Regions from separate parts of the Streptomyces sp. NPDC043870 genome, predicted to be linked through region 4. Evidence: riboswitches for the same ligand, from Rfam matches in the RefSeq annotation. Region 4 holds a riboswitch; each other region holds the start of a gene.
The links. A riboswitch is a leader RNA that binds a small molecule or an ion and turns the genes downstream of it on or off. The one in region 4 is predicted to bind cobalamin.
Positions count from the first base shown of each region.

Region 1: another riboswitch for cobalamin. It lies ahead of AC0699_RS06150 (cobalamin biosynthesis protein); the one in region 4 lies ahead of AC0699_RS18250 (ribonucleoside-diphosphate reductase subunit alpha).
Region 2: another riboswitch for cobalamin. It lies ahead of metE (5-methyltetrahydropteroyltriglutamate--homocysteine S-methyltransferase); the one in region 4 lies ahead of AC0699_RS18250 (ribonucleoside-diphosphate reductase subunit alpha).
Region 3: another riboswitch for cobalamin. It lies ahead of AC0699_RS20370 (prenyltransferase/squalene oxidase repeat-containing protein); the one in region 4 lies ahead of AC0699_RS18250 (ribonucleoside-diphosphate reductase subunit alpha).

Region 1 is NZ_JBWKDT010000003.1:356,754-364,520, forward strand. Features, by position in the region: gene AC0699_RS06140 (putative cobaltochelatase) at 1-337, opposite strand, end outside; gene AC0699_RS06145 (cobyric acid synthase) at 555-2,126, opposite strand; gene AC0699_RS06150 (cobalamin biosynthesis protein) at 2,123-3,073, opposite strand; cobalamin riboswitch at 3,105-3,259, opposite strand; gene AC0699_RS06155 (MerR family transcriptional regulator) at 3,345-3,692, opposite strand; gene AC0699_RS06160 (alkene reductase) at 3,829-4,899, shown strand; gene AC0699_RS06165 (hypothetical protein) at 5,011-5,232, opposite strand; gene AC0699_RS06170 (inorganic phosphate transporter) at 5,248-6,456, opposite strand; gene AC0699_RS06175 (class II aldolase/adducin family protein) at 6,836-7,507, shown strand; gene AC0699_RS06180 (alpha/beta hydrolase) at 7,583-7,767, shown strand, end outside.
Region 2 is NZ_JBWKDT010000009.1:69,892-77,658, reverse strand. Features, by position in the region: gene AC0699_RS14315 (crotonase/enoyl-CoA hydratase family protein) at 1-36, opposite strand, end outside; gene metE (5-methyltetrahydropteroyltriglutamate--homocysteine S-methyltransferase) at 206-2,530, opposite strand; cobalamin riboswitch at 2,682-2,903, opposite strand; gene AC0699_RS14305 (MurR/RpiR family transcriptional regulator) at 3,215-4,135, opposite strand; gene AC0699_RS14300 (SPW repeat protein) at 4,379-4,858, opposite strand; gene AC0699_RS14295 (YbaY family lipoprotein) at 4,994-5,335, opposite strand; gene AC0699_RS14290 (MvdC/MvdD family ATP grasp protein) at 5,332-6,345, opposite strand; gene AC0699_RS14285 (M12 family metallopeptidase) at 6,342-7,673, opposite strand.
Region 3 is NZ_JBWKDT010000015.1:122,474-130,240, reverse strand. Features, by position in the region: partial or broken gene AC0699_RS20380 (hypothetical protein) at 1-272, opposite strand; gene AC0699_RS20375 (SCO2322 family protein) at 269-958, opposite strand; gene AC0699_RS20370 (prenyltransferase/squalene oxidase repeat-containing protein) at 1,045-2,304, opposite strand; cobalamin riboswitch at 2,397-2,544, opposite strand; gene AC0699_RS20365 (MBL fold metallo-hydrolase) at 2,894-3,934, opposite strand; gene AC0699_RS20360 (hypothetical protein) at 4,177-4,824, shown strand; gene AC0699_RS20355 (CorA family divalent cation transporter) at 4,824-5,810, shown strand; gene AC0699_RS20350 (aldehyde dehydrogenase) at 5,973-7,460, shown strand; gene AC0699_RS20345 (ferredoxin) at 7,460-7,693, shown strand.
Region 4 is NZ_JBWKDT010000013.1:18,853-26,619, reverse strand. Features, by position in the region: gene AC0699_RS18280 (hypothetical protein) at 1-1,053, opposite strand, end outside; gene pstS (phosphate ABC transporter substrate-binding protein PstS) at 1,050-2,735, opposite strand; gene pstA (phosphate ABC transporter permease PstA) at 2,858-4,150, opposite strand; gene pstC (phosphate ABC transporter permease subunit PstC) at 4,152-5,189, opposite strand; gene AC0699_RS18260 (hypothetical protein) at 5,186-5,677, opposite strand; partial or broken gene AC0699_RS18255 (hypothetical protein) at 5,990-6,302, shown strand; cobalamin riboswitch at 6,355-6,497, shown strand; gene AC0699_RS18250 (ribonucleoside-diphosphate reductase subunit alpha) at 6,628-7,767, shown strand, end outside.

The DNA of each region.
Region 1 (7,767 bases), on a different contig from region 4:
CCCGCTCGATGTCGAGCGCGCCGACGAGCCGGTCCTCCGAAGCGCCGACGGGGAGTTCGACCATCCGGGCGGGCCGCGGCGTACCGGGAGCCGCCTCGTGCGGCCCGTCCGGACACGTCGGGTCGGGCGCACCGGGCGCGCAGGAGAACCGGCACCCGGCGACGACGTCGACATCCGGCATGAGCGCCGCGAGCGCCCGCACCGCGGTCGACTTGGCGGTGCCCTTCTCACCGCGTACGAGCACACCGCCGACCGCGGGCGAGACCGCGTTCAACAGGAGCCCGAGCCGCAGATCGTCCATTCCGACGATCGCGGTGAACGGGTAGGGGGTGCTCATCGGGTGATCACTCCTTCGCTGGAGCCACGCCGGTTGCGCGGCTCGTTCGTACCCTGCCGACTCCGTTCGGCTCCGTCCGGAACCGGTAGCGCCGGGTGGGGCGGGGCTTCTCCGGGGCCCGTCCTCAAGCTCCCCCTATGCCCTGCGGGCATGGGGGGACCCCCAGCGTCGTGGAGGTACCCCCGAGCGGGCTCCGAAGGAGCCCCGCCGCGGGCGCTCACGGCGCGCCCGGCGCGATGAACGGCAGCCCGGACGGCGCGCCGCCCTCGATCAGGCCGAGCAGCGCGTCGGTGTCGGCGTGTTCCTCGATCAGGTCGCCGAGCCGGTCCAGCTGTTCCTCGCGCAGCGCGCCGAAGTTCGTGTCGGGGGCCGGTACGAAACGGCGCCCGGCGGCCGCGGCCACCTCGCGCAGGAACGCCCGCCGGAAGCCGTCGCTCTCCAGCGAGCCGTGCCAGTGGGTGCCCCACACCGATCCGACCCGGCAGCCGTCCAAGAAGGCCTCTCCGCCGAGGACTTCGGCGACACCGTGGTGGATCTCGTACCCCTCGACCGGCTCGCCGAGCGCCTCGCCCACCGGCCGTGCGAGGGTCTTCCCGGGCGCGAACCGCACCCGCACCGGCAGCAGCCCGAACCCCGCCACGGACCCGGCCCGTGACTCGACCTCGTCCTCGATCCGCTCGCCCAGCACCTGGAAGCCACCGCAGATGCCGAGCACCGGACGGCCCTGCGCCGCGCGGCGGGCGATCGCGTCCGCGAGGCCCCGTTCGCGCAGCCACTCCAGGGCGCGCACGGTGCCGCGTGTTCCGGGCACGACGACCAGGTCGGCGTCGGCGAGCTCCTCGGCGCGGTCCACGAAGCGCACGACCACGCCCGGCTCGGCAGCCAGTGCGTCCACATCGGTGAAGTTGGACATCAGCGGTACGGCGCAGACCGCGACGCGCAGCACGTCCTCACCGACCGGCGGGGCGACGACGGACTCGCGTACCGCACCCCGCAGGGAGACGCGCAGGCCGTCCTCCTCGTCGATGCCGAGCCCGTGTGCGTAGGGCAGCACACCGTACGTCCGCCGCCCGGTGAGCCCGTGCAGCATCTCCAGCCCCGGCTCCAGGAGCGTGACGTCACCGCGGAACTTGTTCACCAGATAGCCGGCGATCAGCTCCTGGTCCTCAGGGGCGAGCAGCGCCGTCGTACCGAAGAACTGCGCGAACACCCCGCCCCGGTCGATGTCCCCGACCACCACCACGGGGAAGCCCGCAGCCCGGGCGATGCCCATGTTCACGATGTCCGTGCGCCGCAGATTGATCTCGGCCGGGCTGCCGGCTCCCTCGCAGATCACGGCGTCATAGGTGCCCCGCAGCTCCTCCAGGCACTCCATGACGGGCCCGAACAGCGCCTGCTGCCGCCCGCCGTGCAGCATTTTCCCGGGGGACACAGCACCTGATTGCGGCTGCGCCGTGGGCCCGGACCCCCCGAAGAACCCGCGCGCACTCATCTCGCCCACCGGCTTGCCCATCAGCACGACTTGGCTGGACCGGTCGCTGCCCGGCTTGAGCAGTACGGGGTTCATCAGCGCTGAGGGCTCCACCCGCGCCGCCTGCGCCTGCATGGCCTGCGCACGGCCGATCTCCGCGCCCTCGCGCGTCACGAACGAATTCAGGGACATGTTCTGTCCCTTGAAGGGCGCGACCTTCACGCCCTGGCGCACCAGCCATCGGCAGATCCCCGCCGTGACGACGCTCTTGCCCGCGTCCGACGTCGTCCCGGCGACCAGCAGTCCACCGCCACTCATGTACGCCTCCCCCTGACAGCCCCGTATACGAGCCGAGCGCCCGCGCACGCCGCGAGTGCCAGCACCCCCACGCGGCGCGACAGCCGCACCGCACGTTCGATGTCCGCGACTTCGACGGCCCGGCCGTCCCCGTTGAGTACGGGCCGGTGCTCGACCCGCCCACCGTAGGACAGGGTCCCGCCGAGCCTCACTCCGAGCGCCCCCGCGAACGACGCCTCCACCGGGCCGGCGTTGGGGCTCGGATGCTTCGCGGCATCCACGCGCCAGGCCCGTACCGCACCCCGGGGATTCCCGCCGGCGACCGTCGCCAGTGCCGCAGTCAGCCGGGCGCCCGGCCAGCCCGCGACGTCGTCGAGCCGCGCCGACGCCCAGCCGTACCGCCGGTAGCGGGGCGACTTGTGGCCCACCATCGCGTCCAGGGTGTTCACGGCACGGAAGCCCACGAGCCCCGGCACCCCGCCGAGCGCCCCCCACACCAGGGCGCCGACGACCGCGTCGGAGGTGTTCTCGGCGACGGACTCGACGACCGCCCGGGCGATCCCCGGTCCGTCCAGCGCCTGCGGGTCACGCCCGCACAGATGGGGCAGCCGCTCCCGGGCGACTTCGATGTCCCCGGCCGCCAGCGCCCCGCCGATCGCCCGGGCCTCCCGCCCCAGCGACGTGCCGCCGACCACGGCCCAGGTGGCGGCCGCGGTCAGCGCGATCGATGCCGTACGGGAACGGCGCACGGAAGCAGCGGCCAGCGCGCCCGCGACGACGGCGCCCCCGGCGCACACAGCGGTGTGCACCGCGCCCCACCCTCGGTGGTCGCGCCACAGCGCCCGCTCGACGGCAGCGGCGGCCCGGCCGAACGCGGCGACCGGATGCCCACGGCGCGGATCGCCGAGGAGCAGGTCGCCGGCGAGTCCGGCAGCGGCACCGCATGCAAAGGTCCGCTCTGTACGCATGTTCGTCCTCACTCAGGGTCCGCGCCCTGGCTCGACGTGACCGGCGGGAGAGAGTTCCTGGCTTCGGGGAGCGTCCCGTTGAAGGGGGACGCGCCCGTGACAGTGGCGGGACCGCGCCGGATTCGCACCGGCTTCCTCTTCTGCCGCCGTAAATGGCTCCGGAAGTCCACCACGGGCTGAGAACACCCGTCAACTCGCCCTTGACCTGCGACGGGACAGTGTGCGGAGTCCCACACGGAGCCGCACGGAGTCCCACACGCGGGCGCGCGACCTAGTGCTCCGTCCCCTCGGCCGCGGCGATCACGGCGTCGAGCCGGTCCCGGGTGCTGACCAGTTCGCCGATCCGGTCGCCGATCCGGTCGCGTTCGGCCTTCAGCAGCGCCAGGGACTCCGGTGTGCTGACTCCCGTGTTGATGCAGGGAAGGAGCCCCCGGATCGTCTTGCTCGACAGCCCCGCGGCATACAGCTGCTGGATCAGGATGACGCGCTCGATCGCGCTCTCCGGATACCGGCGCTGTCCGCTGGGGCTGCGTTCCGACGCGAGCAGTTGCTGCTCCTCGTAGTACCGCAGGGCGCGCACGCTCACGGCCGTCCTGGTGGCGAGCTCGCCGATGCGCACATTGCCTCCCGATGCCTCCCCGGTGATCGGGACCCCACCGATGATCCGGACCACAGGACTTGCCTCTGACGTCAACGTCAGGTTTTAGCGTAACTCACGACCGGCCAGCACCTCCTCGAGAGCAAAGGGAATGACTGTGACCAGCCTGTTCGAGAGCTACCAGCTAGCAAACCTCCGACTGCCCAACCGGGTCGTGATGGCCCCTATGACCCGGGCTCGCGCCACACAGGACGGCATACCCGCCGCGTCGGCGGCGACCTACTACGCCCAGCGCGCCACCGCCGGCCTGATCGTCAGCGAAGGGGTGCAGCCGAGCCTGCAGGGGCAGTCGAACCCCAACACCCCCGGGTTGCACAGTGATGAGCAGGTCGCGGCGTGGCGGCCGGTGACCGACGCGGTGCACGCCAACGGCGGGAGGATCTTCGCCCAGCTCATGCACTCCGGCCGGGTCGCGCATCCCGAGACCGTCGGCCACCACCCCGTCGCACCGTCCGCGATCGCGCTGAAGGGCGAACTGTTCACCGGCCCCAAGGGACTCCTGCCCGCCCCCGTCCCCCGGGCCCTGTCGACCGACGAGGTCAAGCGCGAGGTGCAAGTGTTCGCCGACGCGGCGCGCCGGGCGATCGACGCCGGTTTCGACGGCGTCGAGCTGCACGGGGCGAACGGCTATCTGATCCAGCAGTTCCTGTCCTCCAACGCCAACCGCCGCACCGACGCCTACGGCGGCTCCATCACCGGACGCATCCGCTTCGCCGTCGAGGCGGTGGAGGCGACCGCCGACGCCATCGGCGCCGACCGTGTCGGCATCCGTCTCTCCCCCGGGGGCCAGGTCTGGGACATGGTCGAGGACGACGTGCCGCAGCTGTACGGGGCCCTGTTGGACGCGCTCGCCCCGATCGGTCTCGCCTACGTCCATACGCTGGTCACAGCCGAGGACGACGTGCTCATCGGGCTGCGCAAGGCGTGGCCCGGCGCGTTCGTCGTCAACCCGGGCGGGCAGATCGGCCCGAAGCCGACCGACAAGGCGCTCGGCGAGCACTGGCTCGCCCTCGGAGCGGACCTGATCAGCTACGGCCGCGCCTACCTCGCCAACCCGGACCTGGTGGAGCGGCTCCGTCTCGGACTCCCGCTGCGCGAGAGCGACCAGGAGACGTGGTACCAGGGCGGCGACACCGGGTACCTCGACTACTCCAGTCATCAACACTGACCTGCGCCGCGGCAGTAGCCGTGGGGGCCCGGCCTTCCGCGCTGCAACGGCCTTCGTCCGGTCCTCCGCCCCGGTGATGGGGCACAGGACCGGACGAAGCGGGCTGCCGGATCAGGCGACGATCAGGAAGATCCCGTACGCGACCGCCGCCGCGCACAGCGCGAAGCAGGCGTAGGCACCCGTGCGGGCCAGGACCGCGGAGCCTCCCTGCGCGGAGGCGGCTTCCTGCTTGGAGAGGCCCACGATGCCCAGGGTGAACAAGCCCACCAGGGCGACGGTGACGACGAGGCTCACGCCGAAGACGGAGCCGAGAGCTGCCCAGTCGATCTTCATGCTTTCGTTTCCTCCTTACACCGCGGCGGTGGGGGCGGGCTCGCCGGCGGGGGCGGCCGGGGCGGGGATGGTGACCTTCAGGCCGTCCAGCGCCGTGGCGCCTGCCTGCTCGGCGTCGGCGGCCTCGTCGTCGGTGACGTTCGTGTGGTCGACCGGCTTGCGGCGCGAGAGCGACCAGATCACAGCGGAGCTCGCGACCAGCAGCACGCCGACGGCGACGACGCCCCAGGTGCCCTGACTGGTCAGGAACTCGGCCCCGGCACCGACCAGACCGGCGGCCGGCAGGGTCAGACCCCAGGCGACGAACATCCGGGTGGCGGTGGACCAGCGGACCACGCCGCCCTTGCGGCCGAGGCCCGCGCCCATCACGGCCCCGGAGCAGGACTGGGTGGTGGAGAGCGAGAAGCCGAGGTTCGAGGAGGCCAGGATGACCGTCGCGGCGCTGGTCTGGGCGGCGAAGCCCTGCTGCGGCCGGAGGTCGGTCAGGCCCTTGCCCATGGTGCGGATGATGCGCCAGCCGCCCAGGTACGTACCGAGCGCGATCGCCAGGCCGGCGGAGACGATGACCCACATCGGGGGGTTCGAGCCGGGGGCGAGGACGCCGCCGGTGACCAGGGCCAGCGTGATGACACCCATGGTCTTCTGCGCGTCATTGGTGCCGTGGGCGAGGGAGACGAGGCCGGCGGAGGCGATCTGGCCGGCGCGGTAGCCCTTCGAGGTGGCCTTGTCGTCGGCCCTGCTGCCGATCTTGTACGTCAGCTTCGTCGCGAGCAGCGCGGCGAGACCGGCGACGATCGGCGCGGCGACGGCCGGGATCAGGACCTTGGTGACGATGGTGCCGCCGTTCACCGCCGAGAAGCCGGCGGACATCACGGCGGCGCCGATGAGGCCGCCGAACAGCGCGTGGGAGGAGCTGGACGGCAGGCCGAGCAGCCAGGTGAAGAGGTTCCACAGGATCGCGCCCACGAGCGCCGCGAAGATCACCTCCGTGCGGATGCCGCTCTCGTTGATCATCCCGCCGGAGATCGTCTTCGCGACCTCGACGGACAGGAAGGCGCCTACGAGATTGAGCACGGCGGACATGGCCACCGCCGTCTTTGGTCTGAGTGCACCGGTCGAGATGGTCGTCGCCATCGCGTTGGCTGTGTCGTGGAAACCGTTCGTGAAATCGAACACGAGAGCGGTAATGATCACGATCCCGAGGAGAAGCGTGATGTTTTCCATTTGCCCAGGCTTCTATTGGACGTCAGTGGCGCGCTGAACGTAGGCAACCTGGATGAACGGAAGGTGAACTGAGTCCGGCTTCGCAGTGTCGCCGGGTGAGTTTCCGTCACTCCGCTTGTGAAGTGGAGCGACGGAGGCGAAGCGGGGCGGGCAGCGGAAACCCGGCAGAACCGGCCCCAGTACGGCCGCTGGGGACATTTCGCCACCGCGCGGCGAACCCCCTCGGCTGCGCCGCGGATCCGTTGAAGAGATCCTGGTCACCCGGCAGGCTTCCGCCGCCGCTGTCGTACTGCCGGATCGTCCGGTACGACCGGCCCGCCGGCAGCGGGCCGCCTCGCCCGAGGACCGGTCCGGCAGGGCGGCCTGACAGGATCGCCCCATGACACAGCAGGGGCAGGAAGCGATTTCGCAGGCGTGGGCGGAGCTCGTGGCCACCGCCCGCAGAACCGCCGCCGACGGACTCGTCGTCGGGACCTCGGGCAACGTCTCCGTACGGGTCGCGACCGACGCGGGCGACATCGTCCTGGTCACGCCGAGCGGAGTGCCGTACGACCGGCTCGCCGCCGAGGACGCCGTCGGGGTCGGGCTCGACGGGCGGCAGATCCTCGGGAACCTCACGCCCACCAGTGAGCTGCCGCTGCACCTCGCGATCTACCGCGGAACGGACGCCGTCGCCGTCGTGCACACCCACGCCGTGCACGCCACCGCCGTCTCCACCCTGGTCAGCGAGGTGCCGCTGATCCACTACATGGCCGCGGCCCTCGGCGGCCCCGTCCGCGTCGCTCCGTACGCCCTGTACGGAACGGAAGAGTTGGCCGAGAACGTGCTCCGGGCGCTCCAGGACCGCACGGGATGTCTCCTCCAGAACCACGGAACCATCACTTACGGAAACTCACTCGACCAGGCCTACGACCGGACCGCCCAGCTGGAGTGGATGTGCCGGCTCTGGCTCGCCGCCGGCTCGCTGCCCGGCCGGGAACCCTCCCTGCTCTCCCGCTCCCAGCTCCAGGACGTGGCGGAGAAGCTCCGCGGCTACGGCCAGTCGCGCTGACGCCGGCCCCTGCGGCATCACCCGTGCCGTACCCGCCCACTGGCAGCCCGGCGAAGACGTACCGACACTGGAACGGTGCGCCCGGCTACAGCGACGGCAGCGGCCGTCACCACCCTGATCGGTATCGGCGCGGCCGCTTTCGCGGCCGGCCGGTACGCCAGCGACGCCGCGCTCAAGGCGTCCCCGGGACGGCCCCTGCCCGGTGAGTCCCGGCTCACGGTGCACGCCACCGGACCCGGCCGGATCACACTCACCCGCAG
Region 2 (7,767 bases), on a different contig from region 4:
CTCGCGTTCGATCCGCACCGCAGGGTTCTCGCTCATCGTTCGCCTTCCCGCAGGTTCGCGCCGCCCGGGAAGGTGCCCTGGCCGGCGAGTACCGGATGGTCCCGACGAAGCTAGTGGGCCCGGGCACCCCGGAGCCAGCCGCATCTGCTGTCCCGTGCCGGGACCGGGCACGCACATCGGTGCCCGGCCCCGGCACGGAGTGGGCTCAGGATGCCTGTGCGGAGAGGTCCGTCCGGATCTCACGGGCCGCTGCGACGAGGTTGTCGAGTGACGCCCGGGTCTCCGGCCAGCCGCGGGTCTTGAGGCCGCAGTCGGGATTGACCCACAGCCGCTCCGCCGGGATGGCCTCGAGTCCCTTGCGGAGCAGGGCCCCCGCCTCGGCGGCGCCCGGGACGCGCGGCGAGTGGATGTCGTACACACCGGGGCCGACCTCGCGCGGGTAGCCGGCGGTGGCGAGTTCACCGGCGACCTGCATATGGGAGCGGGCGGCCTCCAGGCTGATGACATCGGCGTCGAGGTCGTCGATGGCCTGGAGGATGTCGCCGAACTCGGCGTAGCACATATGGGTGTGGATCTGGGTGTCCGGGCGCACCCCGCTGGTGGTGAGGCGAAACGCCTCGGTCGCCCAGGTGAGATAGCGGGTCCGGTCCGCGGCGCGCAGCGGCAGCGTCTCGCGCAGGGCGGGTTCGTCGACCTGGATGACGGATGTTCCCGCCGCTTCGAGGTCGTCGACCTCGTCCCGCAGGGCGAGGGCGACCTGGCGTGCGGTGTCCCCGAGCGGCTGGTCGTCGCGGACGAAGGACCAGGCGAGCATGGTGACCGGGCCGGTGAGCATGCCCTTGACCGGTCGGTCGGTGAGTGACTGCGCGAAGCGGGTCCAGCGCAGGGTCATCGGTTCGGGGCGGGAGATGTCGCCGGCGAGGATCGGCGGGCGGACGCAGCGGGTGCCGTACGACTGGACCCAGCCGTGCCGGGTGGCGAGATATCCGGTGAGCCGTTCGGCGAAGTACTGCACCATGTCGTTGCGTTCGGGCTCACCGTGCACCAGGACGTCGATTCCGGCCTTCTCCTGGAAGGAGACGACCTCGCGGATCTCGGCCTCGATGCGCTCCTCGTAGCCGGCGGTGCCGATACGCCCGGCGCGCAGATCGGCACGGGCGGTGCGCAGTTCGCCGGTCTGCGGGAACGAACCGATGGTGGTCGTCGGCAGCAGCGGCAGCGCGAGGTGGGCGCGCTGGGCGGCGGCCCGCTCCGGGTACGGCTGCGCGCGGCGGCCGTCCGCGTCGGTGACAGCTGCCGCCCGGGCGCGCACCGCCGGGTCACGGGTGATCGCCGAGCCCGCACGGGAGGCCAGATCGGCCCGGTTCGCGGCCAGCTCCGCCGCGATCGTGTCCGTGCCCTGCGCGAGGCCGCGGGCCAGGGTGACGATCTCGGCGGCCTTCTGGCGGGCGAAGGCGAGCCAGCGGGCGATCTGTGGATCGATGTCGTGCTCGACGGTGCTGTCCAGCGGAACATGCAGAAGCGAGCAGGAGGCGGACACATCGACCCGGTCGGCGAGACCGAGCAGGGTGCCGAGGGTGGCGAGCGACGCCGAGAGGTCGTTGATCCATACGTTGCGGCCGTCGACGACGCCGGCGACCAGGCGTTTGCCGGGCAGCCCGCCGGCCGCGGCGAGTTCGCCGAGGTTCGCGGCGGCCGGGCCGGTGAAGTCGAGGGCGAGACCGTCGACGGGAGCCTTGGCCAGGACCGGCAGTGCTTCGCCGAGCCGGTCGAAGTAGGAGGCGACCAGCAGCCTGGGCCGGTCGCTGAGGCCGCCGAGGTCGCGGTAGGCGCGGGCGGCGGCGTTCAGCTCGGCGGGGGTGCGGTCCTGTACGAGGGCGGGCTCGTCCAGCTGCACCCACTCGGCCCCGGCGGCCCGCAGATCGGCGAGTACCTCGGCGTACACCGGCAGCAGCCGGTCCAGCAGTGTCAGCGGCTCGAAGCCGTCGTCGACGCCGGGAGCGGGCTTGGCCAGCAGCAGGTACGTGACCGGGCCGACGAGCACGGGGCGCGCGCGGTGGCCGAGGGCGAGCGCCTCCTTGAGCTCGGCGACCTGCCTGGACGGATCGGCGGAGAAGACGGTGCCGGGTCCGAGCTCGGGGACCAGGTAGTGGTAGTTGGTGTCGAACCACTTGGTCATCTCCAGCGGCGCCACGTCCTGGGTGCCGCGTGCCATCGCGAAATAGCCGTCCAAGGCGTCCGTCTCGACGGCGGCACGGTGGCGGGCGGGGATCGCGCCGACCATCACGCTGGTGTCCAGGACGTGGTCGTAGTACGAGAAGTCACCGGTCGGCACCTCGTGGACACCGGCCTCTGCGAGCTGCCGCCAGTGGGTGCGGCGCAGGCCGGCGGCGGTGTCCCGGAGGGCGTCCGCGGTGACGCGGCCCTTCCAGTAGCCCTCGATCGCCTTCTTCAGTTCCCGGTTCTGGCCCTGCCGGGGGTAGCCGTACACGGTGGCCCGTGCTGCCGCGGCTGCGGACTTGCTGGTCACGGAACTCTCCTTCGCGAGCGTGTCTCCGATACGACCCCGGGACGGGTCGAGGACGCGAAGGAACGGCGACCGGGCGGCCGGGTGTTGCCCGTGTCCGCCAGGTGTGTGCGCCGACCCGCCCTCGAGGTCACCGGGATTTCCGCACGCGTACGTCGCGGGCGGGCAACGGGCAGGTCTTCGGACTCGCGGGCACGTCTGCCGGTTTTCCGGCGGACTCCTACTGGCCGTCGCTTCCCAGACCCGGCCGGGCCCAGTGCGTATGACGGCGGTCGTTCCCGCTCACCGCTGCGGGGCAGTCCCGGATTCCCACCGGGTTCCCTCTTACGACGCTCCTGTCCGGCTGACAGGGCGTACCAGCTGCACGGCCAGCGTAGGGGGTGCGTGGGTTCGTGGACACCACTGTTCACATTCCGGAAGGCTGTGCGCGGTGCGGGTGGCCTGCATGCAGCAGACCGGCCGTCTTGCCGGCGGCCCCGGCCCAGGGGTTGACCGGGGCCGCCGGGGGGCAGCCAAGGGGAGAGGCTGCCCTAACAGAACACCGTGGGGCCGACGAGGAGGAGTGTCGTCCGCAGTGCCACCTGAAGTAAATATATTTACTGCCAAGTAAGCAAGGGCATGAAAAAATTCATGCACCTCTGGGTGTGAAAGTCCCCTCGGCAAGACCGCCGCCCGGCCCCGCAGGCGTCAGTACTCCAGGAAGAAATCGTGCTGCTCAGCGGCCTGCTCGTACTGCTCGAGACGCATCTGCGTACGCTCGGGATCGGCATCGGCCATGGCCTGGAGGATGGCCGCCGACAGCACCCCCGGCGCCGCGTACGAGTCGAAGACCAGACGTGATCCGGTGGCGGCCGTGAACGCCACATCCGCCTCGTCGACCAGTGGCCCCATCGTCAGGTCCGTGATCAGTGCGGTGCGCAGGCCCGCACTGTGCGCGGCCCGCATCGCCGCCAGCGTCTCCTTGGCGTGCCGCGGCATCGCGAACGCCAGCACCCACGTGCCGCCCGCCTCCCGGGACTGCAGCAGCGCGTCGTAGGCCACGCTCCCCCCGCGCGAGACCAGGCGCACGTCCGGATGGATCCGCCTCGCCCCGTACGCGAAATACTCCGCGAGCGACGAGGAGATCCGCAGGCCGAGAATCGTCAGCGGGACCGACCGGGCGAGCTCCCGGCCGACGTCGAGCACCTTGCCCGTGTCGGCGAACACACGGCGCAGGCCCTCCAGATTGCCGATCTCGGCGTCGACGGCCGCCTGCAGTTCGTTGCGGCGGTCCTCCCCCGTGTCCACCGACCCGGCGACCGCGCTCAGCGCGATGGGCTGCAGCGCCTCCCGCAGCGCCGGGAACCCGCTGAACCCCACCGAGGACGCGAAGCGCGTCACCGACGGCTGGCTCACCCCCACCCGGTCCGCGAGATCCGTGATCGACAAGAAGGCGGCCTCGGTGAGGTGGTCGATGATGTACTGCGCGATCCGCCGCTGCGCGGGAGACAGCCGGTGCCCGCCGAACAGAGCGCGGACCCTCTCCACAGGCGTCGGCTCCGCGTCGGGAGACTGCCTTCCCGGCGTGATCGCAGACGCCTGCGCGCGCGCATGCTGCCCTGATGGCACGGTGTGCCTCCTTCGCATCCCACTCGGGTTCAACATAGCTCACGCACCGTGGTCGCCCACGGGTACCGTCGGCCACTGTCCGGCTGGTGGACAGCCCCCGTACGCGGCTGCCGACTGCGGGCGCCGTACGGCGAGTTCGGGACGGCTGAGCGGAAGACACCGGCAGTCGTGCGGGAAGGCCCCGACCCGGTCGGCTCTTGCGGGAGCTTTCCGGGGGCGGGGCCTTCCCTGAGGGGGACGCGCTCAGCGCATGGGGCCGATGTCCGGGCCGCCGCGCGCGGAGGCCCGAGAGCGGCGGAGGCCGCCGACGCGGCGCTCGGCCACGGCCGTCATGGCCAGACCGAGCAGCAGCGCCACGACGCCGACGATGACGTTGCTGACGATGCTGCGGGTCGTCGCGACGTTACCGGCGACGACCCAGGGGGAGATGATCGTCCAGGCTCCGATGGCTACGGCGCACCAGGCCTGGGAGTGGGTCCGCTCGTAGGCCGAGCCGAAACCGCCCATGCACAAGGCATAGGCGACACCGGTGATCAGGTTGCACACGGCCAGCGTGGTGAGGCCGTTGAACCCGGCGATCCACGGGGAAGCCGCCAGGTACAGGCCCGTGAGGAGGGCCAGCGTCTCTATCGCCTGCGCGCGAGGCGTCGCGGTCGCCCGTTCGAAACGTGCGCGCATCTCGGCGAGGTCGGGGTGCTGCTCGATGCTGGGGTGGGTGGTCATGGCGGGCCGCCTCCTTCGGAAGCGTGAAATCGGCCCTTCACCTGCAATGAAACGCTTTTTGCGCTGTTCCGGTCAACGCGGCCGGGACAACTCGTGGGGACGGATACGGACCGTGTCCGGGCGGCTGCGGCACGGTCATACGACGGTGACGGGAGCGATCAGTCCATCGGCCGACTCCGGCGGAACGGGGGTCGCCTGAGTGCTGATCAGATCCCCCTGGGACAGGGCTCCGGTGCCGGCGAGGTCGATGTGGACGCGCAGTCCGTAGGAGGAGCCGGGGTCGAGGTCCGGCACCCTGACGGCGAAGGGCACGCGGCCCCCCGGCGTCAGCTCGACGTCCGTCTGGACCTGTGCCCCGACCACCGTGGAAGGAGCGTCGGCCAGGGAGACGTCCCGGACCTCGACGAGGACCCGGGCCGCCAGGGCCCTCGGGGTGTCGGCGGGGAGGGTCACGAAGCCCGCGACGGTGTCCGTCATGCCGGCCTGCCCGCCGGCATCGGTGCCGGAGCCCGCTCCGGGTCGCGCTCCGGGGCCCGCTCCGGGTCGCGCTCGTCGAGCCGCGCCAGGAGCGCAGCGACCTCCGCGGTGATCGGCTGCCCGGTCCGCTCCTCCACGAACAGCCACTGGCCCGCGGGGTTGACCTCGAAGAACACGTACTGCCCGTCGGGCCGCCGGCGCAGATCGACCGCGCCGTACACCAGACCGAGGCTGCGCACGAGACGCAGCAGCAGGTCCGTGAGGGCCGCGGGCAGAGCCACCGGCCGCACCCGGGCCTCGTGGACGACCATCCGCATGTCCACGGGGTAGCTGGTCGCCGAGGCGTCGATCTCGGCGGCGAAGACGCGGTCGCCGACGACGGTCACGCGGAGATCGGCTCCCGGTACGAACTCCTGGAAGATCACAGGGGCGTAGCGCACGGCGTCCAGTGCCGCCAGGTCCTCCGTCCGGACGAGCCGGGTCTCCCGCCAGGCTTCGGCATCGGCACCGAAGGCCTTGAAGACCGTGCGTCCGACACCGACCTCCTCGATGAACCGGCGGGCCCTCTCGGGCTGGTTGGTGACCAGGGTGCGCGGCAGCGTCAGACCGGTCCGGCGTGCCGTCTCCCACTGGTACGGCTTGTGGTGGGCGATCCCGTCCAGCAGCGGTGGGTTGACCCAGGTGCAGCGGAGCGAGTGGAACAGTCCGTAGAGCGCATGAGCGGTCTCGCCGGCCGCGAAGGTCCGGTCCCGGTCCGTGCCCAGCGCCTGGTCGACGGTGAAGGGACGCACCCGGCGCCACCAGGCGGCGCGGCACCCGTCCAGCCGGGTGTGGCCGCTGGGGGAGGTGAGCGCGTAGGCGGGGGGCCCGCCCGCGGTGTGGTCGAGGGTGACCTCACCGCGGGCGGGGAAGTCCGCCAGGTCGACGCGGACCACTTCCCGCCCGGCCGCGTCCAGATGGCGCACGACCCCGAGGGTGTGGTCCTCGTCGTACGAGACGACCAGGATCATCGGCGCGGTCCGGTGGGCTGACCGGCGCCGTCGGCCGCGGTGCCGACGGCTGCGGTGCCGACGGCTGCGGTACCGAGCTGTGCCATGAGGCTGCTGTGGCTCGCCATCGCGGCCATGAGGCCCTGCTGCAGTGCGCCCAGCATCTGGGTGAGCTGGCGCAGCTGCTCGGCCGGCCCGTTGGGCAGGCCCGCCAGTGCGGGCGACTGGTGCGGGGTGGCCAGTACGAAGGGGCTGAGAGCGGCGACGGGCTGAAGGTCCAGGCCGGGGATCTTGGCGGGCTGGTCGGTGACCGGGTCCTTGGCGATCTCCTTGATGGTGGCCGCGGGCGCCAGGGGATACATCAGGTGGACTCCGCCGATGTCGCCCTGCGACAGGCCGTCGCGCTGGCCGAGCACGACGCCCGGGGGCAGCGGCTGCCGGGGGACGACCGTCGGCCGGCCCGGATCGATGGCGAACGCCTCGGACGGATAGTGCATGATCGAGCCGTAGTCGTACGGGCCGAGGTCGTCGCCGTCCGCGATGTGCTGCAGGAAGTTGTGCTGCATGGACGGGTCGATGTTCGTGAAATCGATGGTGACGAACCGGTCGCGATCCTCACGGCTCTGTTCGTGCCACAGGCCGACCGTGTGACCGATCTCGTGGATGGCGTTGCCGGTCGTGCAGTTGGTGCCGAGCGTGATGAGCTGCATCCCGCCCTGCTTTCCGACGTTGGACGAGCACCCGCGGCCCGGGGCGAAGCGCACGAAGTCCGGGAACTGTGCCGCGTTGGAGGGGGTCCGGGGCACGAAGCGGATCCGGGTGCGGGACTCCCAGTGCGCGATCGCGTCGGTGACCCGGTCCTGGCCGGGAAGGCCCGGGTCGATCTCGAAGGGGATCGTGGCCTGCGGCCAGCGGAACTCCTCGCCCGTGATCCCGATCGAGTGGAGCACCGGTCCCCCGTGGCCCGGGAAGCCGGGAGCTTCCTCCGCTCGCTTCGCCAGCTCCGCCACGGTGCCGAGCACGATGTCCCCTTCGAACATCGCCATCCCGTCCACGTCGGCGTACTGGAGGCCCTTGGCGGGGATCCTTCCGCCGCTCACCAGCGCGGTGCCGGCGACCGGTCCCGACCGGAGTTCACCGCTGCCGTTCGACGAGGCAGCCGTGCCGGCGGCCTTCTTCCGGGGGGAAGCGGTCTTGCGCGCTGGGGCGGTCTTGCGGGCGGGTGCCGTCCCGCCGTCCGGGCCCGTCCTGCGGGCCGCGGTCTTGCGGCCGGTGGTCTTGCGGGTGGTGGCCTTGGCGGCGGCGGTCTTCTTCGTGCGGCGGGTGGGCTCCGGCGGACCGGCGTTCATGCGTCTCCTCAGGCAGGGGATGGAACGTGCTCGGACGGGGACTTCGTCACCTCCATGCGTTCCACCCCCTGCCGCTCGGCCAGTACGCCCATCC
Region 3 (7,767 bases), on a different contig from region 4:
CCGGTGTGTCCGTCCTCGGGCGTCGTCGGGCGGGCGGGAGACGCGCCGTCCTCGTGGACGCGGCCGGTGTGTCCGTCCTCGGGCGTCGTCGGGCGGGCGGGAGACGCGCCGTCCTCGTGGACGCGGCCGGTGTGTCCGTCCTCGGGCGTCGTCGGGCGGGCCGGAAACGCGCCGTCCTCGTGGACGCGGCCGGTGCTTCCGTCCTCAAACGCCGGACGGGCTGCATGTGTGCGGTCGGTACCGGCACGGCGGCCGGGGTTCGGCGGGGTCATCCGCGGCGGCGGGACTGCCAGAACGCCGACGCGCCCAGCGCGAGGACCGCGGCGACGCCCGCGAGGAGGCCGAGCGAGGGGCCGCTGCCGGTCGCCTTGGTCGCCTTGGCAGGCGCGGAGGCGGACTCCGGGGAGGACTCCGAGGAGGACTGCGGGGCCGCTGTCGTCGACGGGGCGTCGCCCGACACCTGTTCGCCGCAGCCCGTCCTCGGGTAGCCGGAGATCGCGCACAGCAGCGCATCCGTGTTGTAGCGCAGGGGCTCGGCCACCGCGGCGAGGGCCTCCGCGCTGGTGGCGTCGGGACGGACCTGCGCACAGCCGGTGCGCGGGGCGGGCGGCGTCTCGCCCCCCGGCGCGTCGGCGGGGGTGCCGAAGTCGACGATCACGCCGACGCGCTTGGTGCCGGCCTTCGCGGGGGTGCCCGCGCACAGCGCGGCGAAGCCGGGCGCGGTCCGGGGCTTGGCCGAGTCCTGCGAGTCCGCGCTGACGGAGAAGCGGAATCCGTCCACCGTGCCATCGGCCGGCCGGGCCGTGGCCGGGCCCTGGGTGGCGTACGCCCAGGCCCCGCCGTCGGACTGCCAGAACGACCAGTACCGGTAGCCCGCCGCCTGCGCGGACCCCGCGCCGCCCAGCACGGTGAGCGTGACGCCGAGGGCGAGGACGAGCGCGGTCAGTCGTGCAGGCACGACCGTGCCCGCCCCTGCGCGTATCCCGTACCCCCGCGCACCGCGGGAGCGGGCTCGGGGGCGAGTGCGGTCGGTCGCCCCCGGCATCACTGCTGCTGGTTCTTCCGGCGACCGCTGATCAGGAAGCCGATGCCCGCGCCGGCCGCGACACCCGCGCCGACGATCCACCAGATACCGGCGCTGTCGCCGCCCTTGTCCGTCTCGTCGTCGGAGTCGCCCTCGCGCGGCTGCGGCGTGGCCGTGTCGGTGGCTGTGGGCGCGGGGCCGGTCGCGTTCAGCTGCTCGACCAGGTCGGCACCGCCGAAGTCGCGCGGGTCGGCGCCGGACGCGTGCGCGGCGAGGATGAGCTGCGCGTACGCGGCAGGTCCGGCGTCCTTCGCCCAGGCGGCGGAGTTCTTCTCCAGCCAGGCCACCGCACCGGCCGCCTTGTCACTGTGTCCGGCGGCGGACAGGGCGAGCACCGCGTCCGCGGTGTTGCCGAAGTCCGGCAGCGGGGCCGGGTCGGTCGCGCCGGGCAGCGGGGGCGAATCCAGGTGCCCGGTCTTCGCCAGCGCCTTCGTGAGGTACGCGGCGCCGTTGCGCGCGGCCTGCTCCGGAGTCGCCCTGGCCGGGGTGGCGCACTTGGGTTCCCCGTCCGGCTTCGGGCCACCGACGATCATGCCGCGGCCCAGTCCGCCGAGCACGGCCGCCGCCGTGGCGTCGCCGTTCGCGAGCAGCTTGCCCGCCTTGTCCGGCTGGTACGCGAACGCCCCGCCGCCCGTCGCGTCGGCACACGGGATCGCGAAGGAGACGAGTGCGTCGTAGGGGGTCCTGCCGTCCTTCGACTTCACGTCGCCCGGCTTGGCCTGCGCCGCGGCGAAGGCGCCGATCACGATCGACGTGGAGTTGGCGTCGGACGGCATGCCCGGGTTGTAGCTCCAGCCGCCGTCCGCGTTCTGCACGGACTTCAGCCACGCGAGGCCCTTGTTGACGGCGTCCTGGTGCCCGCCGAGGGCGCGCAGGGACTGCACCGCGGCCGCCGTTGCGTTGGTGTCCAGCATCGTCTTCGCGTCGCACGGCTTGCTGACGTCCGCGCGGTACGAGGCGAAGCCGCCGTTCGCGCACTGCTGCCCGGTCAGCCAGTCGACGGACTTCGCGGCGGGCACGGTCCGCATGACGTCCTGCGCGAGCAGCGCCAGCGACTGCCGCCAGACACCGTCGTACGTCGGGTCCTTCGTGCCGTACAGCCCGGCCGGGACCGTGGGCGAGGGAGAAGGGGTGGGCGCGGCCGTCGCGGCCGGGGCACCGGCCACGCAGAGCACGGCGGAAGCGGCGGCGAGCGCTGCTGCGCTGCGGCGAACGGTCATGGCGGACTGTGCCTCTCCTGTCGGGAGCCGGGCACAGGCACGCTGAGGCACCAGGCTCCGGCGCCGTATACCTCGACGGTGCCGGCCACCGGACGGTCCCGATGGCGCGAGCCGGTCACTCCGGTACGAGGCATTCCGACTCACCGCCTGCGACGGCGGCTCACGGTTGCGGGTCAGTGCCGGATTTACACCGGCTTCCCCCCGTACGGTGTGATGACGACTCGCACACTCTACCGGTCCGTATTCCGGGCCCCCGGGGACGGTCGGCGCCATGCGCGGCCGGGCGCGCGGTCTGCCCCGCGGTCCGGGTCGGGGTCCGGAGTCGCAGTCTGTCCCCGCGGTCCGGGGTCGCGGTCTGTCCCGGCGGTCCGGGGTTGCGGTCCGTGCGCGCGGTCTGTCCCGGCGGTCCGGGGTCGCGGCGCGGGGTGCGGTCCGCCCCGCGTCCGGGGCCGTCGCCATGGGATCGTCGGGTCGTCGGGTCGTCGGGTCGTCGGGTCGCCGACACAATGACCGCCATGACGTGCTCGCTGCCGGGCCCGCGCGGACGCGCCCGCCGGAATGCCGCCGCCCGGGCCGACGGGGACGGGCGTCAGCGGGCCGCCACGTACGCCACCGGATCACTGCCCGCCACCGCCTCCGCCCGCCCCAGCTTCACCAGGCGGCGCACATGGGCCTCCGCCTCCGAGACCGCGATGTTCCGTGAGCCGTAGGGGATCTGCTCCCAGGGGCGGTTCCACTCCATGCGCTCGGCCAGCTGCCACGGAGTGAGCGGCGCGGCGAGGAGTTCCAGCAGTCCGCCGAGCCGCTCCTCGTGGTGAGCGAGCAGCTCGCGGACTCGTGCGGGGGCGTCGGTGAAGGCGTGCTGGTGCGCCGGGAGCACTTCGGCGACTCCGAGGCGGCCCACACGCTCCAGGGAGTCGAGGTAGTCGCCGAGCGGGTCGGTGACGGTGGAGTCGTCGGGGTCTTCGTAGAGGCCGATGTGCGGGGTGATCCCCGGCAGCAGGTGGTCGCCGGAGAAGAGCCGTCCAACGCCGGGGAGGTTTGCCGGATGGTCCTCCTCCAGGTGCAGACAGACGTGCCCGGGGGTGTGGCCGGGCGTCCATATCGCGCGCAGCCGACGGCCGGCCAGGTCTACCAGCTCCCCGGGAACGATCTCCCGGTCGGGCAGGGCGGCCCGGAGCCCGGGCAGGGTGCGCATCCGGCCTTCGGTGCGCGCCGCGCGCAGCGGGGCGAGATGCTCCTCGGGGGCGCCGACGGCGGCGAGCTTGTCGGCCAGGTAGTCGAGCCAGGCGCCGGGCTGTGCCGCGCGGGTGCGGCGTACGACGGCGGTGTCGGCCGCATGCATCGCGATCCAGGCGCCGGACGCCTCGCGCACCTGTCCGGACAGTCCGTGGTGGTCGGGGTGGTGGTGGGTGATGACGACGCCGTGGACGTCGGCCACCGAGGTGCCGATGGCGGACAGGCCCTCGGTGAGGGCCGTCCAGGAGGCCGGATCGTCCCAGCCGGTGTCGATGAGGACGGGGCCGCGGACGGTGTCGAGGACATGGACCAGGGTGTGGCCGAGTGGGTTGTCCGGGATGGGGACCTGGAGGGACCAGACGCCTCCGCCGTGCTGGATCACCTGTGGCATGCGTCCTCGAATCTCCGGAGGCGGCAGGGGCATTGCTCACTATAACGAGAACTGATGGACCGTCAGAACAGCCCGGGGGAGTTTGCCGGGATCCCCGGCCGGCCTGCGCCTCGGATGTCGCCACACCGAAGATCATTCTGGTTGAAGGTTCTTGCACCGACATGACAGGGAGCACTCGCTGCGATCCACTGGGAAGAGGACCTCATGTGCGTCGACAGCGAGGAAAAGCACTGGGAGGACCCGTGGACACCACAGGCCGCTTTGCTCGCCGGGCCGCCACCGCGAGCCTGACCGCCGTTCTGATCGCCGCAGGGACGGGCGGGGCCACCGCCGCCGGCACGCCCGACGGCTTCGCCCGCACAGGCGGCCTCCACGCCTCCGCCGCCGTCTCCGCCTCCGCCGACTGGATCTCGGTCACCGGCCCGCCTCGCAGCATCACCGCCGAGTGGGTCGAGACCATCGACAAACCCACCGGCATCTCGGTCAAGATGCCCGGCAAGGCCGAAACCCAGGAAGTCTCCATCCCTCTCGGCTCCAAGTCCGTCCAGATGCGTATCTACAAGGTCGAGGACGGGAACAAGCGCTTTGCGTTCCAGGTCGCGGACGCTTCGGGAATTGACCTCAAGGGTGAGCTGGACAAGGTCATCCAAGGCGCTGCTGCCTCGATCAGCGGGACCGTGACCAGTAACCGCCCCGTAACAGTCGACGGCCGCCCCGCCCGCGAGGGCCGTATCACGTTCAACAGCGACGGCGTCCCGAGTGTGATCCTCGTCCGTGTCATTGCCGCTGACGGCCAGCTTGTCGTGCTTGCGGCCAGTGGCCCGGCTGACAACGAGAAGGACCTGAACCAGCTCTACAAGCGCTTCACCAGCAGCCTGCGCATCCCCTGATGATCGTATCCGTGGTGTCGATGCCGGAAGGGATCGTCGCTCGTACAAACCTGCCGGAGGCCCGTGAGCGTCTCGCGGCAGCGCGCTTCCTGCTCGTGGACATCGAGCTGCCCGAGAAGGCGTCGCCCGACGAACAGCCGGTCTCCCGGCAGCTCGGTCTGGAAGGCGCGGGCTTGACGTGGCTGGGCAGGGAAGGTGAACCCGTACGGGCCGAGTTCTTCGGGGACAGCGCGGGCTTCGTCGTGCCCGTGGTCGAAGCAGGCCAGGTCGCCCATGTGCATACCTTCGTGACCGATCGGTACCTGGTCATGGTTCGCCGAGGGCCGATGGGACCGGTCGAGAGCCTCATCGGCCGGTTGCGGAGCGAAAGGCCCTCCGACCCCGTGGCCACCTTGTTCCTGCTGCTGGAGGAGGCCCTGGAGACCTTTCGCCGGTCCGCCGTACAGGACCTGCTGGACATGGAGGACCTCGAGGACGAGATGTTCCGGGAACGGGACCCGCAGCAGGTCTATCGGCTGGCCCGGCTACGGCGGCATGCGGCCCTCATGCACCACGCGCTCCTGCCCTATCTGGAGGCCACGGACGAGACCTTTGCGCGAAGGATGCTGAGCCGCAGCTTTCCGGAAGAGCGGCAGAGGCTCGCTCGCTCGTACCTGAGCGCCGCCAGGTTGGTGCTCGCGAACATCGAGTCCCTTCAGGACGCCGCCCGGCGAGCCTATGCCAGCTACTCCTCGCTCGTCGCCGGCGAGCAGAACGGCGTGATCAACCGGCTCGCCATCGTGTCGACGATCTTCCTTCCGCTGACGTTCCTGACCGGCTTCTTCGGCATGAACTTCGCCTACATGACCGATGAGCTGGAGAGCAAGGCCGTCTTCTGGCTGCTCGCCGTGGGGTTGCAAGCAGTGTTCCTGCTCGTCGCCCTCTATGTGCTGCACCGCACCCGGCTCTGGCGGAAGCTGCACGACGACAATCTCGACGACCGGTGACTGACGGGCCCATCAGCCCTCCTCCGCGGCCTGGCTTAGTTCAACTAGAACTGGTATCAGTTCTGAAACAGTGTCAGAAGATCCCCAGTGGATCTCCGATAGACCTCCGGCAGATCTCCGGCAGATCCCCGGCAGATCCCCGGTGTGTGGGAGGCGGGCGTCATGACCGAGCTGGTCGAGCACGGAAAGCTGTTCATCGGAGGGGAGTTGGTCGATCCTCTCGGTACGGACACCATCGAGGTGATCTCACCTCACACCGAGCAGGTCATCGGCCGCGTCCCGCATGCGTCGCGCGCGGATGTGGACCGCGCGGTCGCCGCGGCCCGTGCCGCGTTCGACGACGGGCCCTGGCCGCGGACGACGCTCGCCGAGCGGATCGAGATCGTCGGCCGCATCAAGGACGCGATCGCCGTACGGCACGAGGAGATCGCCCGCTCGATCAGCTCGCAGAACGGCTCGCCGTACTCCTGGAGCGTCCTGGCGCAGGCGCTCGGCGCGATGATGGTCTGGGACGCCGCCATCACCGTCGCCCGCGGCTTCCCGTACGAGGAGCAGCGCACCGGCGTCCTCGGGCCCATCCTCGTGCGGCGCGAGCCCGTCGGGGTCGTCGCGGCCGTCGTGCCGTGGAACGTCCCGCAGTTCGTCGCCGCGGCGAAGCTCGCGCCCGCGCTGCTCGCCGGCTGCACGGTCGTCCTCAAGCCGTCGCCGGAGGCGCCGCTCGACGCGTACATCCTGGCCGACATCGCCCGCGAGGCCGGGCTGCCGGACGGTGTGCTGTCGATCCTTCCCGCGGACCGTGAGGTCGGTGAGTACCTCGTCGGGCATCCGGGCGTCGACAAGGTGTCGTTCACGGGCTCGGTCGCCGCGGGCAAGCGCGTGATGGAGGTCGCCGCTCGCAATCTCACGCGCGTCACGCTGGAGCTGGGCGGTAAGTCCGCGGCCGTGATCCTGCCGGACGCCGACCTCGACGCGACCGTTCAGGGCATCGTGCCGGCGGCCTGGATGAACAACGGGCAGGCCTGCGTGGCCCAGACCCGCATCCTCGTGCCGCAGTCCCGCTACGACGAGTTCGCCGACGCCTTCGCCGCGGCGGCCGGAGCGCTGGTGACCGGTGATCCGCTGGACCCGGCGACCCAGGTCGGCCCGCTCGTGGCGGAGCGGCAGCGGCAGCGGTCCCTCGACTACATCAGGATCGGCCAGGAGGAAGGCGCCAAGATCCTCACCGGCGGCGGCCGTCCGGCGGGTCTCGACCGCGGCTGGTACGTCGAGCCGACCCTCTTCGGGGGCGTCGACAACTCCATGCGCATCGCTCGCGAGGAGATCTTCGGACCGGTCATCTGCCTGCTGCCGTACGGGGAGGAGAGCGAGGCCGCGAAGATCGCCAACGACTCCGACTACGGACTCAGCGGCAGCGTGTGGACGGGGGATGTCGAGCACGGCATCGATTTCGCGCGGCGGATCAGGACGGGGACGTACAACGTCAACACGTTCAGCCTCGACATGCTCGGGCCATTCGGTGGATATAAGAACTCCGGACTGGGTCGGGAGTTCGGTCCCGAGGGCTTCGGCGCGTACCTTGAGCACAAAATGATCCATTTGCCGTCGACGTATACATCTGCCGCTGACGCGGCGGGCGGGAGCGAGATCTGATGGGTGACCGCTGGCATGTCGAGGTCGACCGGGGCGTGTGCATCGGCTCCGGTATGTGCGTGAACCACGCGCCGGACGGCTTCAAGCTGGACTCGGCCCGCCAGTCGCACCCGCAAGCCGAAGAGACCGACGCCAACGAGCGGATCCTCGCCGCGGCGGAGGGATGCCCGGTCGAGGCGATCCTGATCACGCTCCCGGACACGGGCGAGGCCGTTTTCCCGCCCGAGGATTAGCTCGTGTCCCCGGCCCGGGGATCAGCTCCTGTCCCCGGCCAGGGAACCGCCTCCTGTCCCTCGCCCGGGGAAGG
Region 4 (7,767 bases):
GACCGGGCGGCCCAGGAAGACCATTCCGGGCTTGTCGGAGTTGATCAGCTTGCCCCGGGCGGTGTCATCGGTGACCTGCGCGTTCACATAGGTCGTCTTCGAGCCGGTCTGGCACAGCGCCGGCTGCCAGCGGACGACGGCTTCGAAGATGAGCTCGTTGCCGAGCGTGCTGCGCTCGTCGGCGCCGATCGGGCAGAAGTTGCCCATCGGTTCGAAGCGCAGCGGGACGACGAGCCGGTGCTTCCAGTTGCTCGCGCTGAGCGGCGAGGACTGCAGCAGGCCGCTCGGCTGGGCGGTGTGGGCGCTTCCGTCGACCTCGCTCTCGCCGCGTGGTACGACGACCAGCCAGCAGCCGCGGCCGGCGGCGGGGTTCGACGCGCCGCGGGGCACCTCGCCGCACCCCAGACCGGGCGCCTCGAGCGCGGTCTGGGTCTCGAAGTACACCTCGCCCTTGCCGTCGGGGCCGGTGCGGGCGTAGGGCACCTCGTTGGTGGTGTTCACGTCGTAGAAGTCGTTCCAGTTCCCCTTCGTGGACACCTCACCGGCGGACGTCCTGAACGGCATGTAGGAGATGCCGCTGGGCGTCGCCGGCGGCAGGACCTGGTCCTTGTCCTTCAGCCTGCCGCCGTAGTTGAGCTGGCGGGTGTTGGTGTACGCACCGGCCGCCTGGCTGCCCGCGCCCGCGCCCAGCGCGGACGTGCCGCCGAACTGGCACTGCTGCGGGTCGGGCCCCGTGGCCTTGTCCCCCCAGCACTGCATGACCTGGAGGAAGTTGGCCGCGTAGGTGGTGTCCGAGATCGTGGGGGCGCCACCGGTCCAGGAGATCTTGATCACCTGGTTGACCAGATTGCGGGTCTGGCTGACGGTCACCTTCAGGCCCGCGAAGGGGCCCTTCCCGGCGACGGAGACCGCGGATCCGCCTCCGGAGGCGCTGCGGTCGGCGGCGTCGGCGGAGCCCGGCGCCGTGACGAGGACCGCTGCTCCGGTGATCGTCAGCAGGACGAGGGCGACGGTGGTGGAGGTCCGCAGGAAGCGGCGCAGTGCGGCGATCACGAGGTCCTCCGCTTCAGCCGCCTGTTGAGCAGCGGAGGGCCGACCGTCACGGCCAGCAGCAGCACGCCCGAGACCACCATCAGCGCGGTCCGCATACCGCTGCCGATGGTCCCTGAGGTGGTGACCGGTACGGCGAACGCGTCGACGTTGCCGCCTCCGCCCGCGGCCCCGGCCCCGATGACCTGCCCGGTGTCCGGGTCGACCGTCGCCCCGCCGGCGCCGCCCGCGGCCGCGCCGCCGCCCGCGCCGGCCGAAGTGCCGCCCGCCGCCTTGCCTCCCGTGCCCGCTGCCGTCCCTCCGGAGGCGCCCGCGCCGCCCGTGGCACCGCCCTGCGCGGACGTACCCGCACCGCCGGAGGCACCGGAGCCGGAGCCCGAACCGGAGCCGTTGACGGTCGTCGGGGTCTTCGCGCCGCCGGTGCCGGTCGCACACTGCGTCGTGCCCTTCTTGTCACACGCTGCTGGGTAGGGCGCGGTCTTGACCAGGGTGTTGGTGCCGTCGCTGGAGAAGGTGGGGTTGCGGCAGTCCTTGATGTTGATCGACTCGACATCGACGCCCGGGATCCTGCGGACCTGCTTCAGACCGGCCTGCACCAGGTTGATCGGCAGCGGCGAGTAGCCGAGGTTGTCCACGTGCTGCTGCCCTTGGCAGAGGAAGTAGTACGCGAAGGCGCCGAGCGTCTTGCCCTTCTGGGCGTTGAAGTTCGACTCCAGCTTGGTCGGGATGATCATGTAGCTGTAGCTGGAGAGCGGATAGGTGCGCGGATCCCGGTCGTTGTAGACGCGGTCGAGCTTCTGGGTGAGGTAGGCCGGCGAGGTGGCGTTGTCCTCGATCTCCGCCTTCGTCAGCGCCACCGCCACGTTCTTGGCGGTCGGCTCGGTGTAGTACCCGGCCGCGTTGAGCACCTTCGCCACCGGGAAGCCCGTGGTGTACACCGCGTAGGAGTACTCGACGTAGGTGATCGTCCCGATGTTCTTCGGCTCGGCGACGTAGCCGGACACACCGTTCGATCCGGACTGGCCGACGAAGCCGCTGCCCGGCACGAGCGGGTAGTTGGACGTCGCCCCGCAGGGGGTGTTGCGGCCCGCCCGCCCGCAGTAGGCGTCCCACAGCGAGGTGTGCTGCTTGCTCAGCCAGGTGGTGAACTGCGCCGTGGTGCCGGAGCCGTCCGAGCGCACCACGGGCACCACCCGGCGGGCGGGCAGCGCGGCGGCGAGCGCCGGGTTGTCCGCCTTGATCGCCGGGTCGTTCCAGGTCTTGATCTGCCCCGTGAAGATCTTGGCGATGACCTCGCCGGACAGCCGGAGGTTGGTCACCCGCCGGTTGCCGATCGTGAGGTTGTACATGAAGGACGTACCGCCGGCGACGATCGGCATGTAGGCGTACTTGCGCGACGGTGGGGAGTCGACGACTCCCGAGTCCTTGATGCCGTAGGGGATCTCGGAGACGCCGTAGTCCGCGGTGCCGTTGCGGAACTGGTTGCGGCCGTCGGACGAACCGTTTCCGGTGTAGTTCACCGTCATGCCGTACTGCTTGACGTTGGCGCGCCAATGCTCGATCGCGTTCTGGCTCCAGGTGGATCCCGCGCCCGAGATCGGCACGTAGGTCGCAGCGGAGGCGGGCTCGGCGCCCGGCATCGCGGCGCCGAACAGGAGGGCGGCCAGGAGAACGAAGGCGGTCACGATTCTCAGGCGAAGGTGTGCTGTGGTTGCCGGAGGCGATCCGGGCATGGCAGGTGACTCCTGGTCGGTTCGGTCGGTACGGGGCATGGCGAAGGGGCGGCGCGGGGCCGCCGCGCGTACGGCTACGCGGACGGAACGGGCGGGGCGGGCGGGGCGTCGGAGGGTGCCTCCGCGCCGGACGGTGACCCCGTCACACCCCCGGGGGCCTGGGCGTGCCGCGCGGCACGCCTGCTCATGCGCTCGACGTCACGGCGCGATGCGAGGACCCGGCGGTGCTGCTGATTGCGCGTCAGTTCGCCGGGGCCCCGCCCGCCGATCACACGGGCCAGGATGAAGAGCAGCAGCACGAGCGCCATCAGCAGCGCCGCGGAGCCGAATCCACGGGCGATCAGGCTGGGCTGGGGAGAGCCCACCAGCTGGAAGGTGGCCAGCGGCAGGGAGACCTGAGGGCCGCTGAGCGGGTTGGCGTTGAGGTCGGCCGTGAAGCCCGAGGTCAGCAGCACCGGCGAGGTCTCGCCGATCCCGCGTGCGGTGCCCAGGATCACGGCGGTGGTCAGTCCGGAGCGGGCGGTGGGCAGCACCACGGTCCACACCGTGCGCCACTGGCTCGCGCCGAGGGCGTACGAGGCTTCCCGCAGCGAGCCCGGGACCAGCCGGATGACCACGTCGGATGCGCGGATGATGATGGGCAGCATCATCACGCCGAGGGCGAGGGCCGCGGCGAAACCGGACTTGTCGACGCCGAGGATGAGGATCACCGTGGCGTAGATGAACAGACCGGCGACGATCGACGGCAGTGCCGTCATGGCCTCGACGATGGTCCGGACGAACCGCGCGTAACGGCCCGGTACTTCGTTGAGGAACACCGCGCAGGCCAGTCCCAGGGGCACCGTGATCGCCAGCGAGATGGCGATCTGCTGCAGCGTGCCGACGATCGCGTGCAGGACGCCGCCGTCGGAGAGCGGCTGCAGCGGGCCGGTGCGCGACATGTCCTCGGTGAAGAAGTTGAGGTGCACCAGCGCGGAGTGGCCGCGCCACAGGGTGTACACCACGACCAGGACCAGAGCGGCCAGCAGCAGTGCGGCCAGGCTCTGCCAGAGCACCGCTGCGACCTTGTCCCGTACCGCCACGCTGCTCTCGTCGAACGAGACGAGCACCGCGTACAGGCCGAGGAAGAACAGATAGGCGACGACGACGAAGCCCAGGACCGAGTCGAACGGGGCCACCCAGACGAACAGCAGCACCGTCAGTGCGAGCGATCCCACGGCGGCGCCCGCCAGGGCGAGGAGGTCGGAGGCGTGCACGGACGAGGTGTTCCGGCGGACTTCCGGGGAGTCGTCCCGTACCCCGGCCGCCGGCCGTACGGTCCGCGCGGGCTGCTGTGCGCGGACGTCTTCCTTGAGCAGGTCGGTCATCTCAGGCCTCCGCCCCGCTGCCGGAGCGGCTGCGGGCCGCGATCGACGAGGCGATGAAGTTCACGACAAGGGTCATAAGGAACAGCGCGAGTCCCGCGGCCATCAGGGCGGACATGCCGAACTCGCTCGCCGAGCCGTAGCGCAGGGCGATCAGCGCCGACACCGAGTTGGCGCCGTTCTGCAGGATGTGCGGCTGCACGGCGAAGACAGGGGAGATGATCATGAAGACGGCGATCGTCTCGCCGAGGGCCCGGCCGAGGCCCAGCATGGTCCCGCCGATCACACCGCCCCAGCCGAAGGGAAGGACGACCGCGCGGATCATTCCCCACCGGGTCGCGCCGAGGGCGAATGCGCCCTCCCGTTCGCCCGGAGGCGCCTGGGAGAAGGTCTCGCGCATCACCGAGCAGGCGATCGGCGTGACCATGAGCGCCACGACGACGCCCGCGATGAAGGTGGAGGAGGTGTAGACGGTCGTGGTCTCCAGCGGGTCGGTGGGATCGGCCCCGTCGACCTCGAAGAGCGGGATCCAGGAGAAGTAGGTGGTGAGCCAGCGGGAGAGCCCGACGATGTACCCCTGCAGGAAGAAGGCGCCCCACAGGCCGTAGACCACACTCGGCACCGCGGCCATGAGGTCGACGAGGCTGACGAGTGTCCGCTTCAGCTTCCGCGGCGCGTACTCCGAGATGTACAGGGCGGTGCCCATCGCGAGCGGGACCGCGATACAGATCGCCACGAGGCCGATGAGCACGGTGCCGGTGATCACCGCGGCGATGCCGAAGCGATGGGAGTCCGGCTCCCACGCCGATGTGGTCAGGAACGAGAACCCGGCGACGTCGAGTGCCTGCTTGGCGCGGTAGGTGAGGAAGACGCCGACCAGCAGCATGACGACCAGCACGATGGCGCCGCTGCCGCGCGCGCCTCCCCGGAAGATCCGGTCCGCCAGTACTCCCCTGCTGCGCAGTGAGCGGGGCTTGTCCGCCGCGTCCGCGTGGTCGGGATCCGGCTCGGGCTTGTGGAGCCCGGGCATGGCAAGCGTCATCGGGCACCCGCCCCGGCGACGGCCCGCGTGGGGGAGTCGGTCCGTGCGAGGGACCCGGCCGCCGGCGCGTGGCCCTCGTCGTCCTGCTCCGCACACGTGGACGCCGGTTCCGCGGCCCCGCGCAGCGGCACTCCGCGCAGCCGGGGCCTGCTGGGCATCCCCTCGGCCAGCCGGGCCACGGGAACGGCCGCCAGGAACTGGCTGAGGTTGTACTGGCATTCGCGCTGGCGCTGATAGGGCCGGCCCGCGACCGCGACGGCCCGCCCGTCGAGTTCGAGGCGCCATGTCCAGCTGCCCGCCGCGTCCGGCATGGAGAGCAGCACACGGGCCTCGGCGACCTTCTCACGCAGTTCGATCAGCGCGGCAGCGCAGTCCTCGGGGCCGGCGAACGCTTCGGCGCTGCGTCCCAGTTCGCGGTTGTTCGCCCCGATCAGCCGCCACCCGACCGGCTTCTCCTCCTCAGGTCTCTGCGGCGATACGCGCATCACGTACAAGAACCGCGGCCGAACCATCGAAACCACCCCCTCCCGTCCTCCGCCCATGCGCTCTTCGCCTGTGGCGGGAAGACATCCCCGAGCGCACCCGACGCTCGCGGCTTGTGTAGGGCCTGTGTGCACGGCGAGGTGAAGGCCGAACGGAGGGAAAATGAATGGGAAGCTCCGGGGAACTCAAGGTAATCGTGATCACGGTTCCGGTGACGCTGCGCGGCCTCCGCCCCGGCCCCGGACGACCGCCGGCCCCTGGAAGCCCGTGACCTGCGGAACCGGAATCACGTGGCCTGTTCGCGGCAGACCGCCGGGATGGATGCGACCATCAGACCGTTGGAGCCGGAAGAGTACGACGCCCTCGGGGAACTCACCGCGCAGGCGTATCTCGGGGACGGACTGCTGGACTTCGGGGAGCAGGACCCCTGTCTCGCCGTGCTGCGGGATGTGTCCGGTCGAGCGGGCCCGGGCCCTCGAGGGGTGCCGTCGGCTGGTGTTGTCGACCCAGCGGCGGATGCGTGGCGCCCAACGCATCCATGAGCGTCTGGGCTTCGTACGGACCCCGGGGCGGGACTGGGAACCGCTGACAGGCCTCGATCCCCTGCTGACGTACGCGCTTGAGCTCTGAGGGGTGAGCCACACCACCGCGACACAACATGTGGGGGGCGCGGCATCGACCCGCCCCTACATGTATGCTCGACTCCGTTGCCGCAGCAGGGGAATCCGGTGGAAATCCGGAACTGTCCCGCAACGGTGAGTTGGTCTGCATTCGCTCCTTTGCATACCCACGAGTCCGAGGACCTGTCGGCAACGCACCCGGTCCGTCCGGCCCGGGTGCCGACACGTCCGGGCCTCGCGGAACAGGCCGGTGGACGCGGCGCACCGGCTCTCAGACGCGTGCGCCCGTGCCCCTGTGCCCCGCCGGCCCCCAGCCGAGCGAGGGAGAGCACCCCGTGACCATCGCGCCGCCCGATCCTGCTTCAACGAAGCTGCCCGACGGGCCAGGTACCGCGCTGCTGCGGACCCTTACCGACCTCACCGCCGATCTCCCCGACACCGACCCGGGCCGCGTCGCCGCCGCCGCGCTCCGGGGCCGTCACGCGGGCTCGGACGAGGCCGAACTGCGCGAGCTGGCCACCGAAGCGGCCGCCGGACTGATCTCGGAGGACCCGGCCTACTCACGGCTCGCCGCCCGGCTGCTCACCCTCACCATCGCGGAGGAGGCCGCCTCACAGGGGGCGGCCGCCTTCTCCGGCTCCGTCGCCGTCGGCCACCGCGAGGGCCTGATCGCGGACCGCACGGCCGCGTTCGTACAGACCCACGCCGGGCGCCTCGACACGCTCATCGACCCCGCCGGCGACGACCGCTTCGGCTACTTCGGCCTGCGCACCCTCTACAGCCGCTATCTCCTCCGGCACCCGATCACCCGCAAGGTCATCGAGACACCGCAGCAGTTCATGCTGCGCGTAGCCGCCGGCCTGGCGGAGGACGACTCGGTCCGGGCTCTCGACGAAGTCGCCGCGCTGTACGGGATGATGAGCCGGCTGGACTACCTGCCGTCCTCCCCCACCCTCTTCAACTCCGGCACGCGCCACCCCCAGATGTCATCCTGCTATCTGCTGGACTCCCCGCTGGACGAGCTGGACTCGATCTACGACCGCTACCACCAGGTCGCGAGGCTGTCGAAGCACGCGGGCGGCATCGGCCTCTCCTACTCCCGCATCCGCTCCCGCGGTTCGCTGATCCGCGGCACCAACGGCCACTCCAACGGCATCGTGCCGTTCCTGCGGACGCTGGACTCCTCGGTCGCCGCCGTGAACCAGGGCGGCCGCCGCAAGGGCGCCGCCTGCGTCTACCTGGAGACCTGGCACGCGGACATCGAGGAGTTCCTGGAGCTGCGCGACAACACGGGCGAGGAGGCGCGCCGTACGCACAACCTCAACCTGGCGCACTGGATCCCCGACGAGTTCATGCGCCGGGTGAACGCGGACGCCGAGTGGTCGCTGTTCTCACCGGCCGACGTGCCCGAACTGGTCGACCTGTGGGGCGACGACTTCGACGCCGCGTACCGCAAGGCGGAGGCCGCCGGGCTC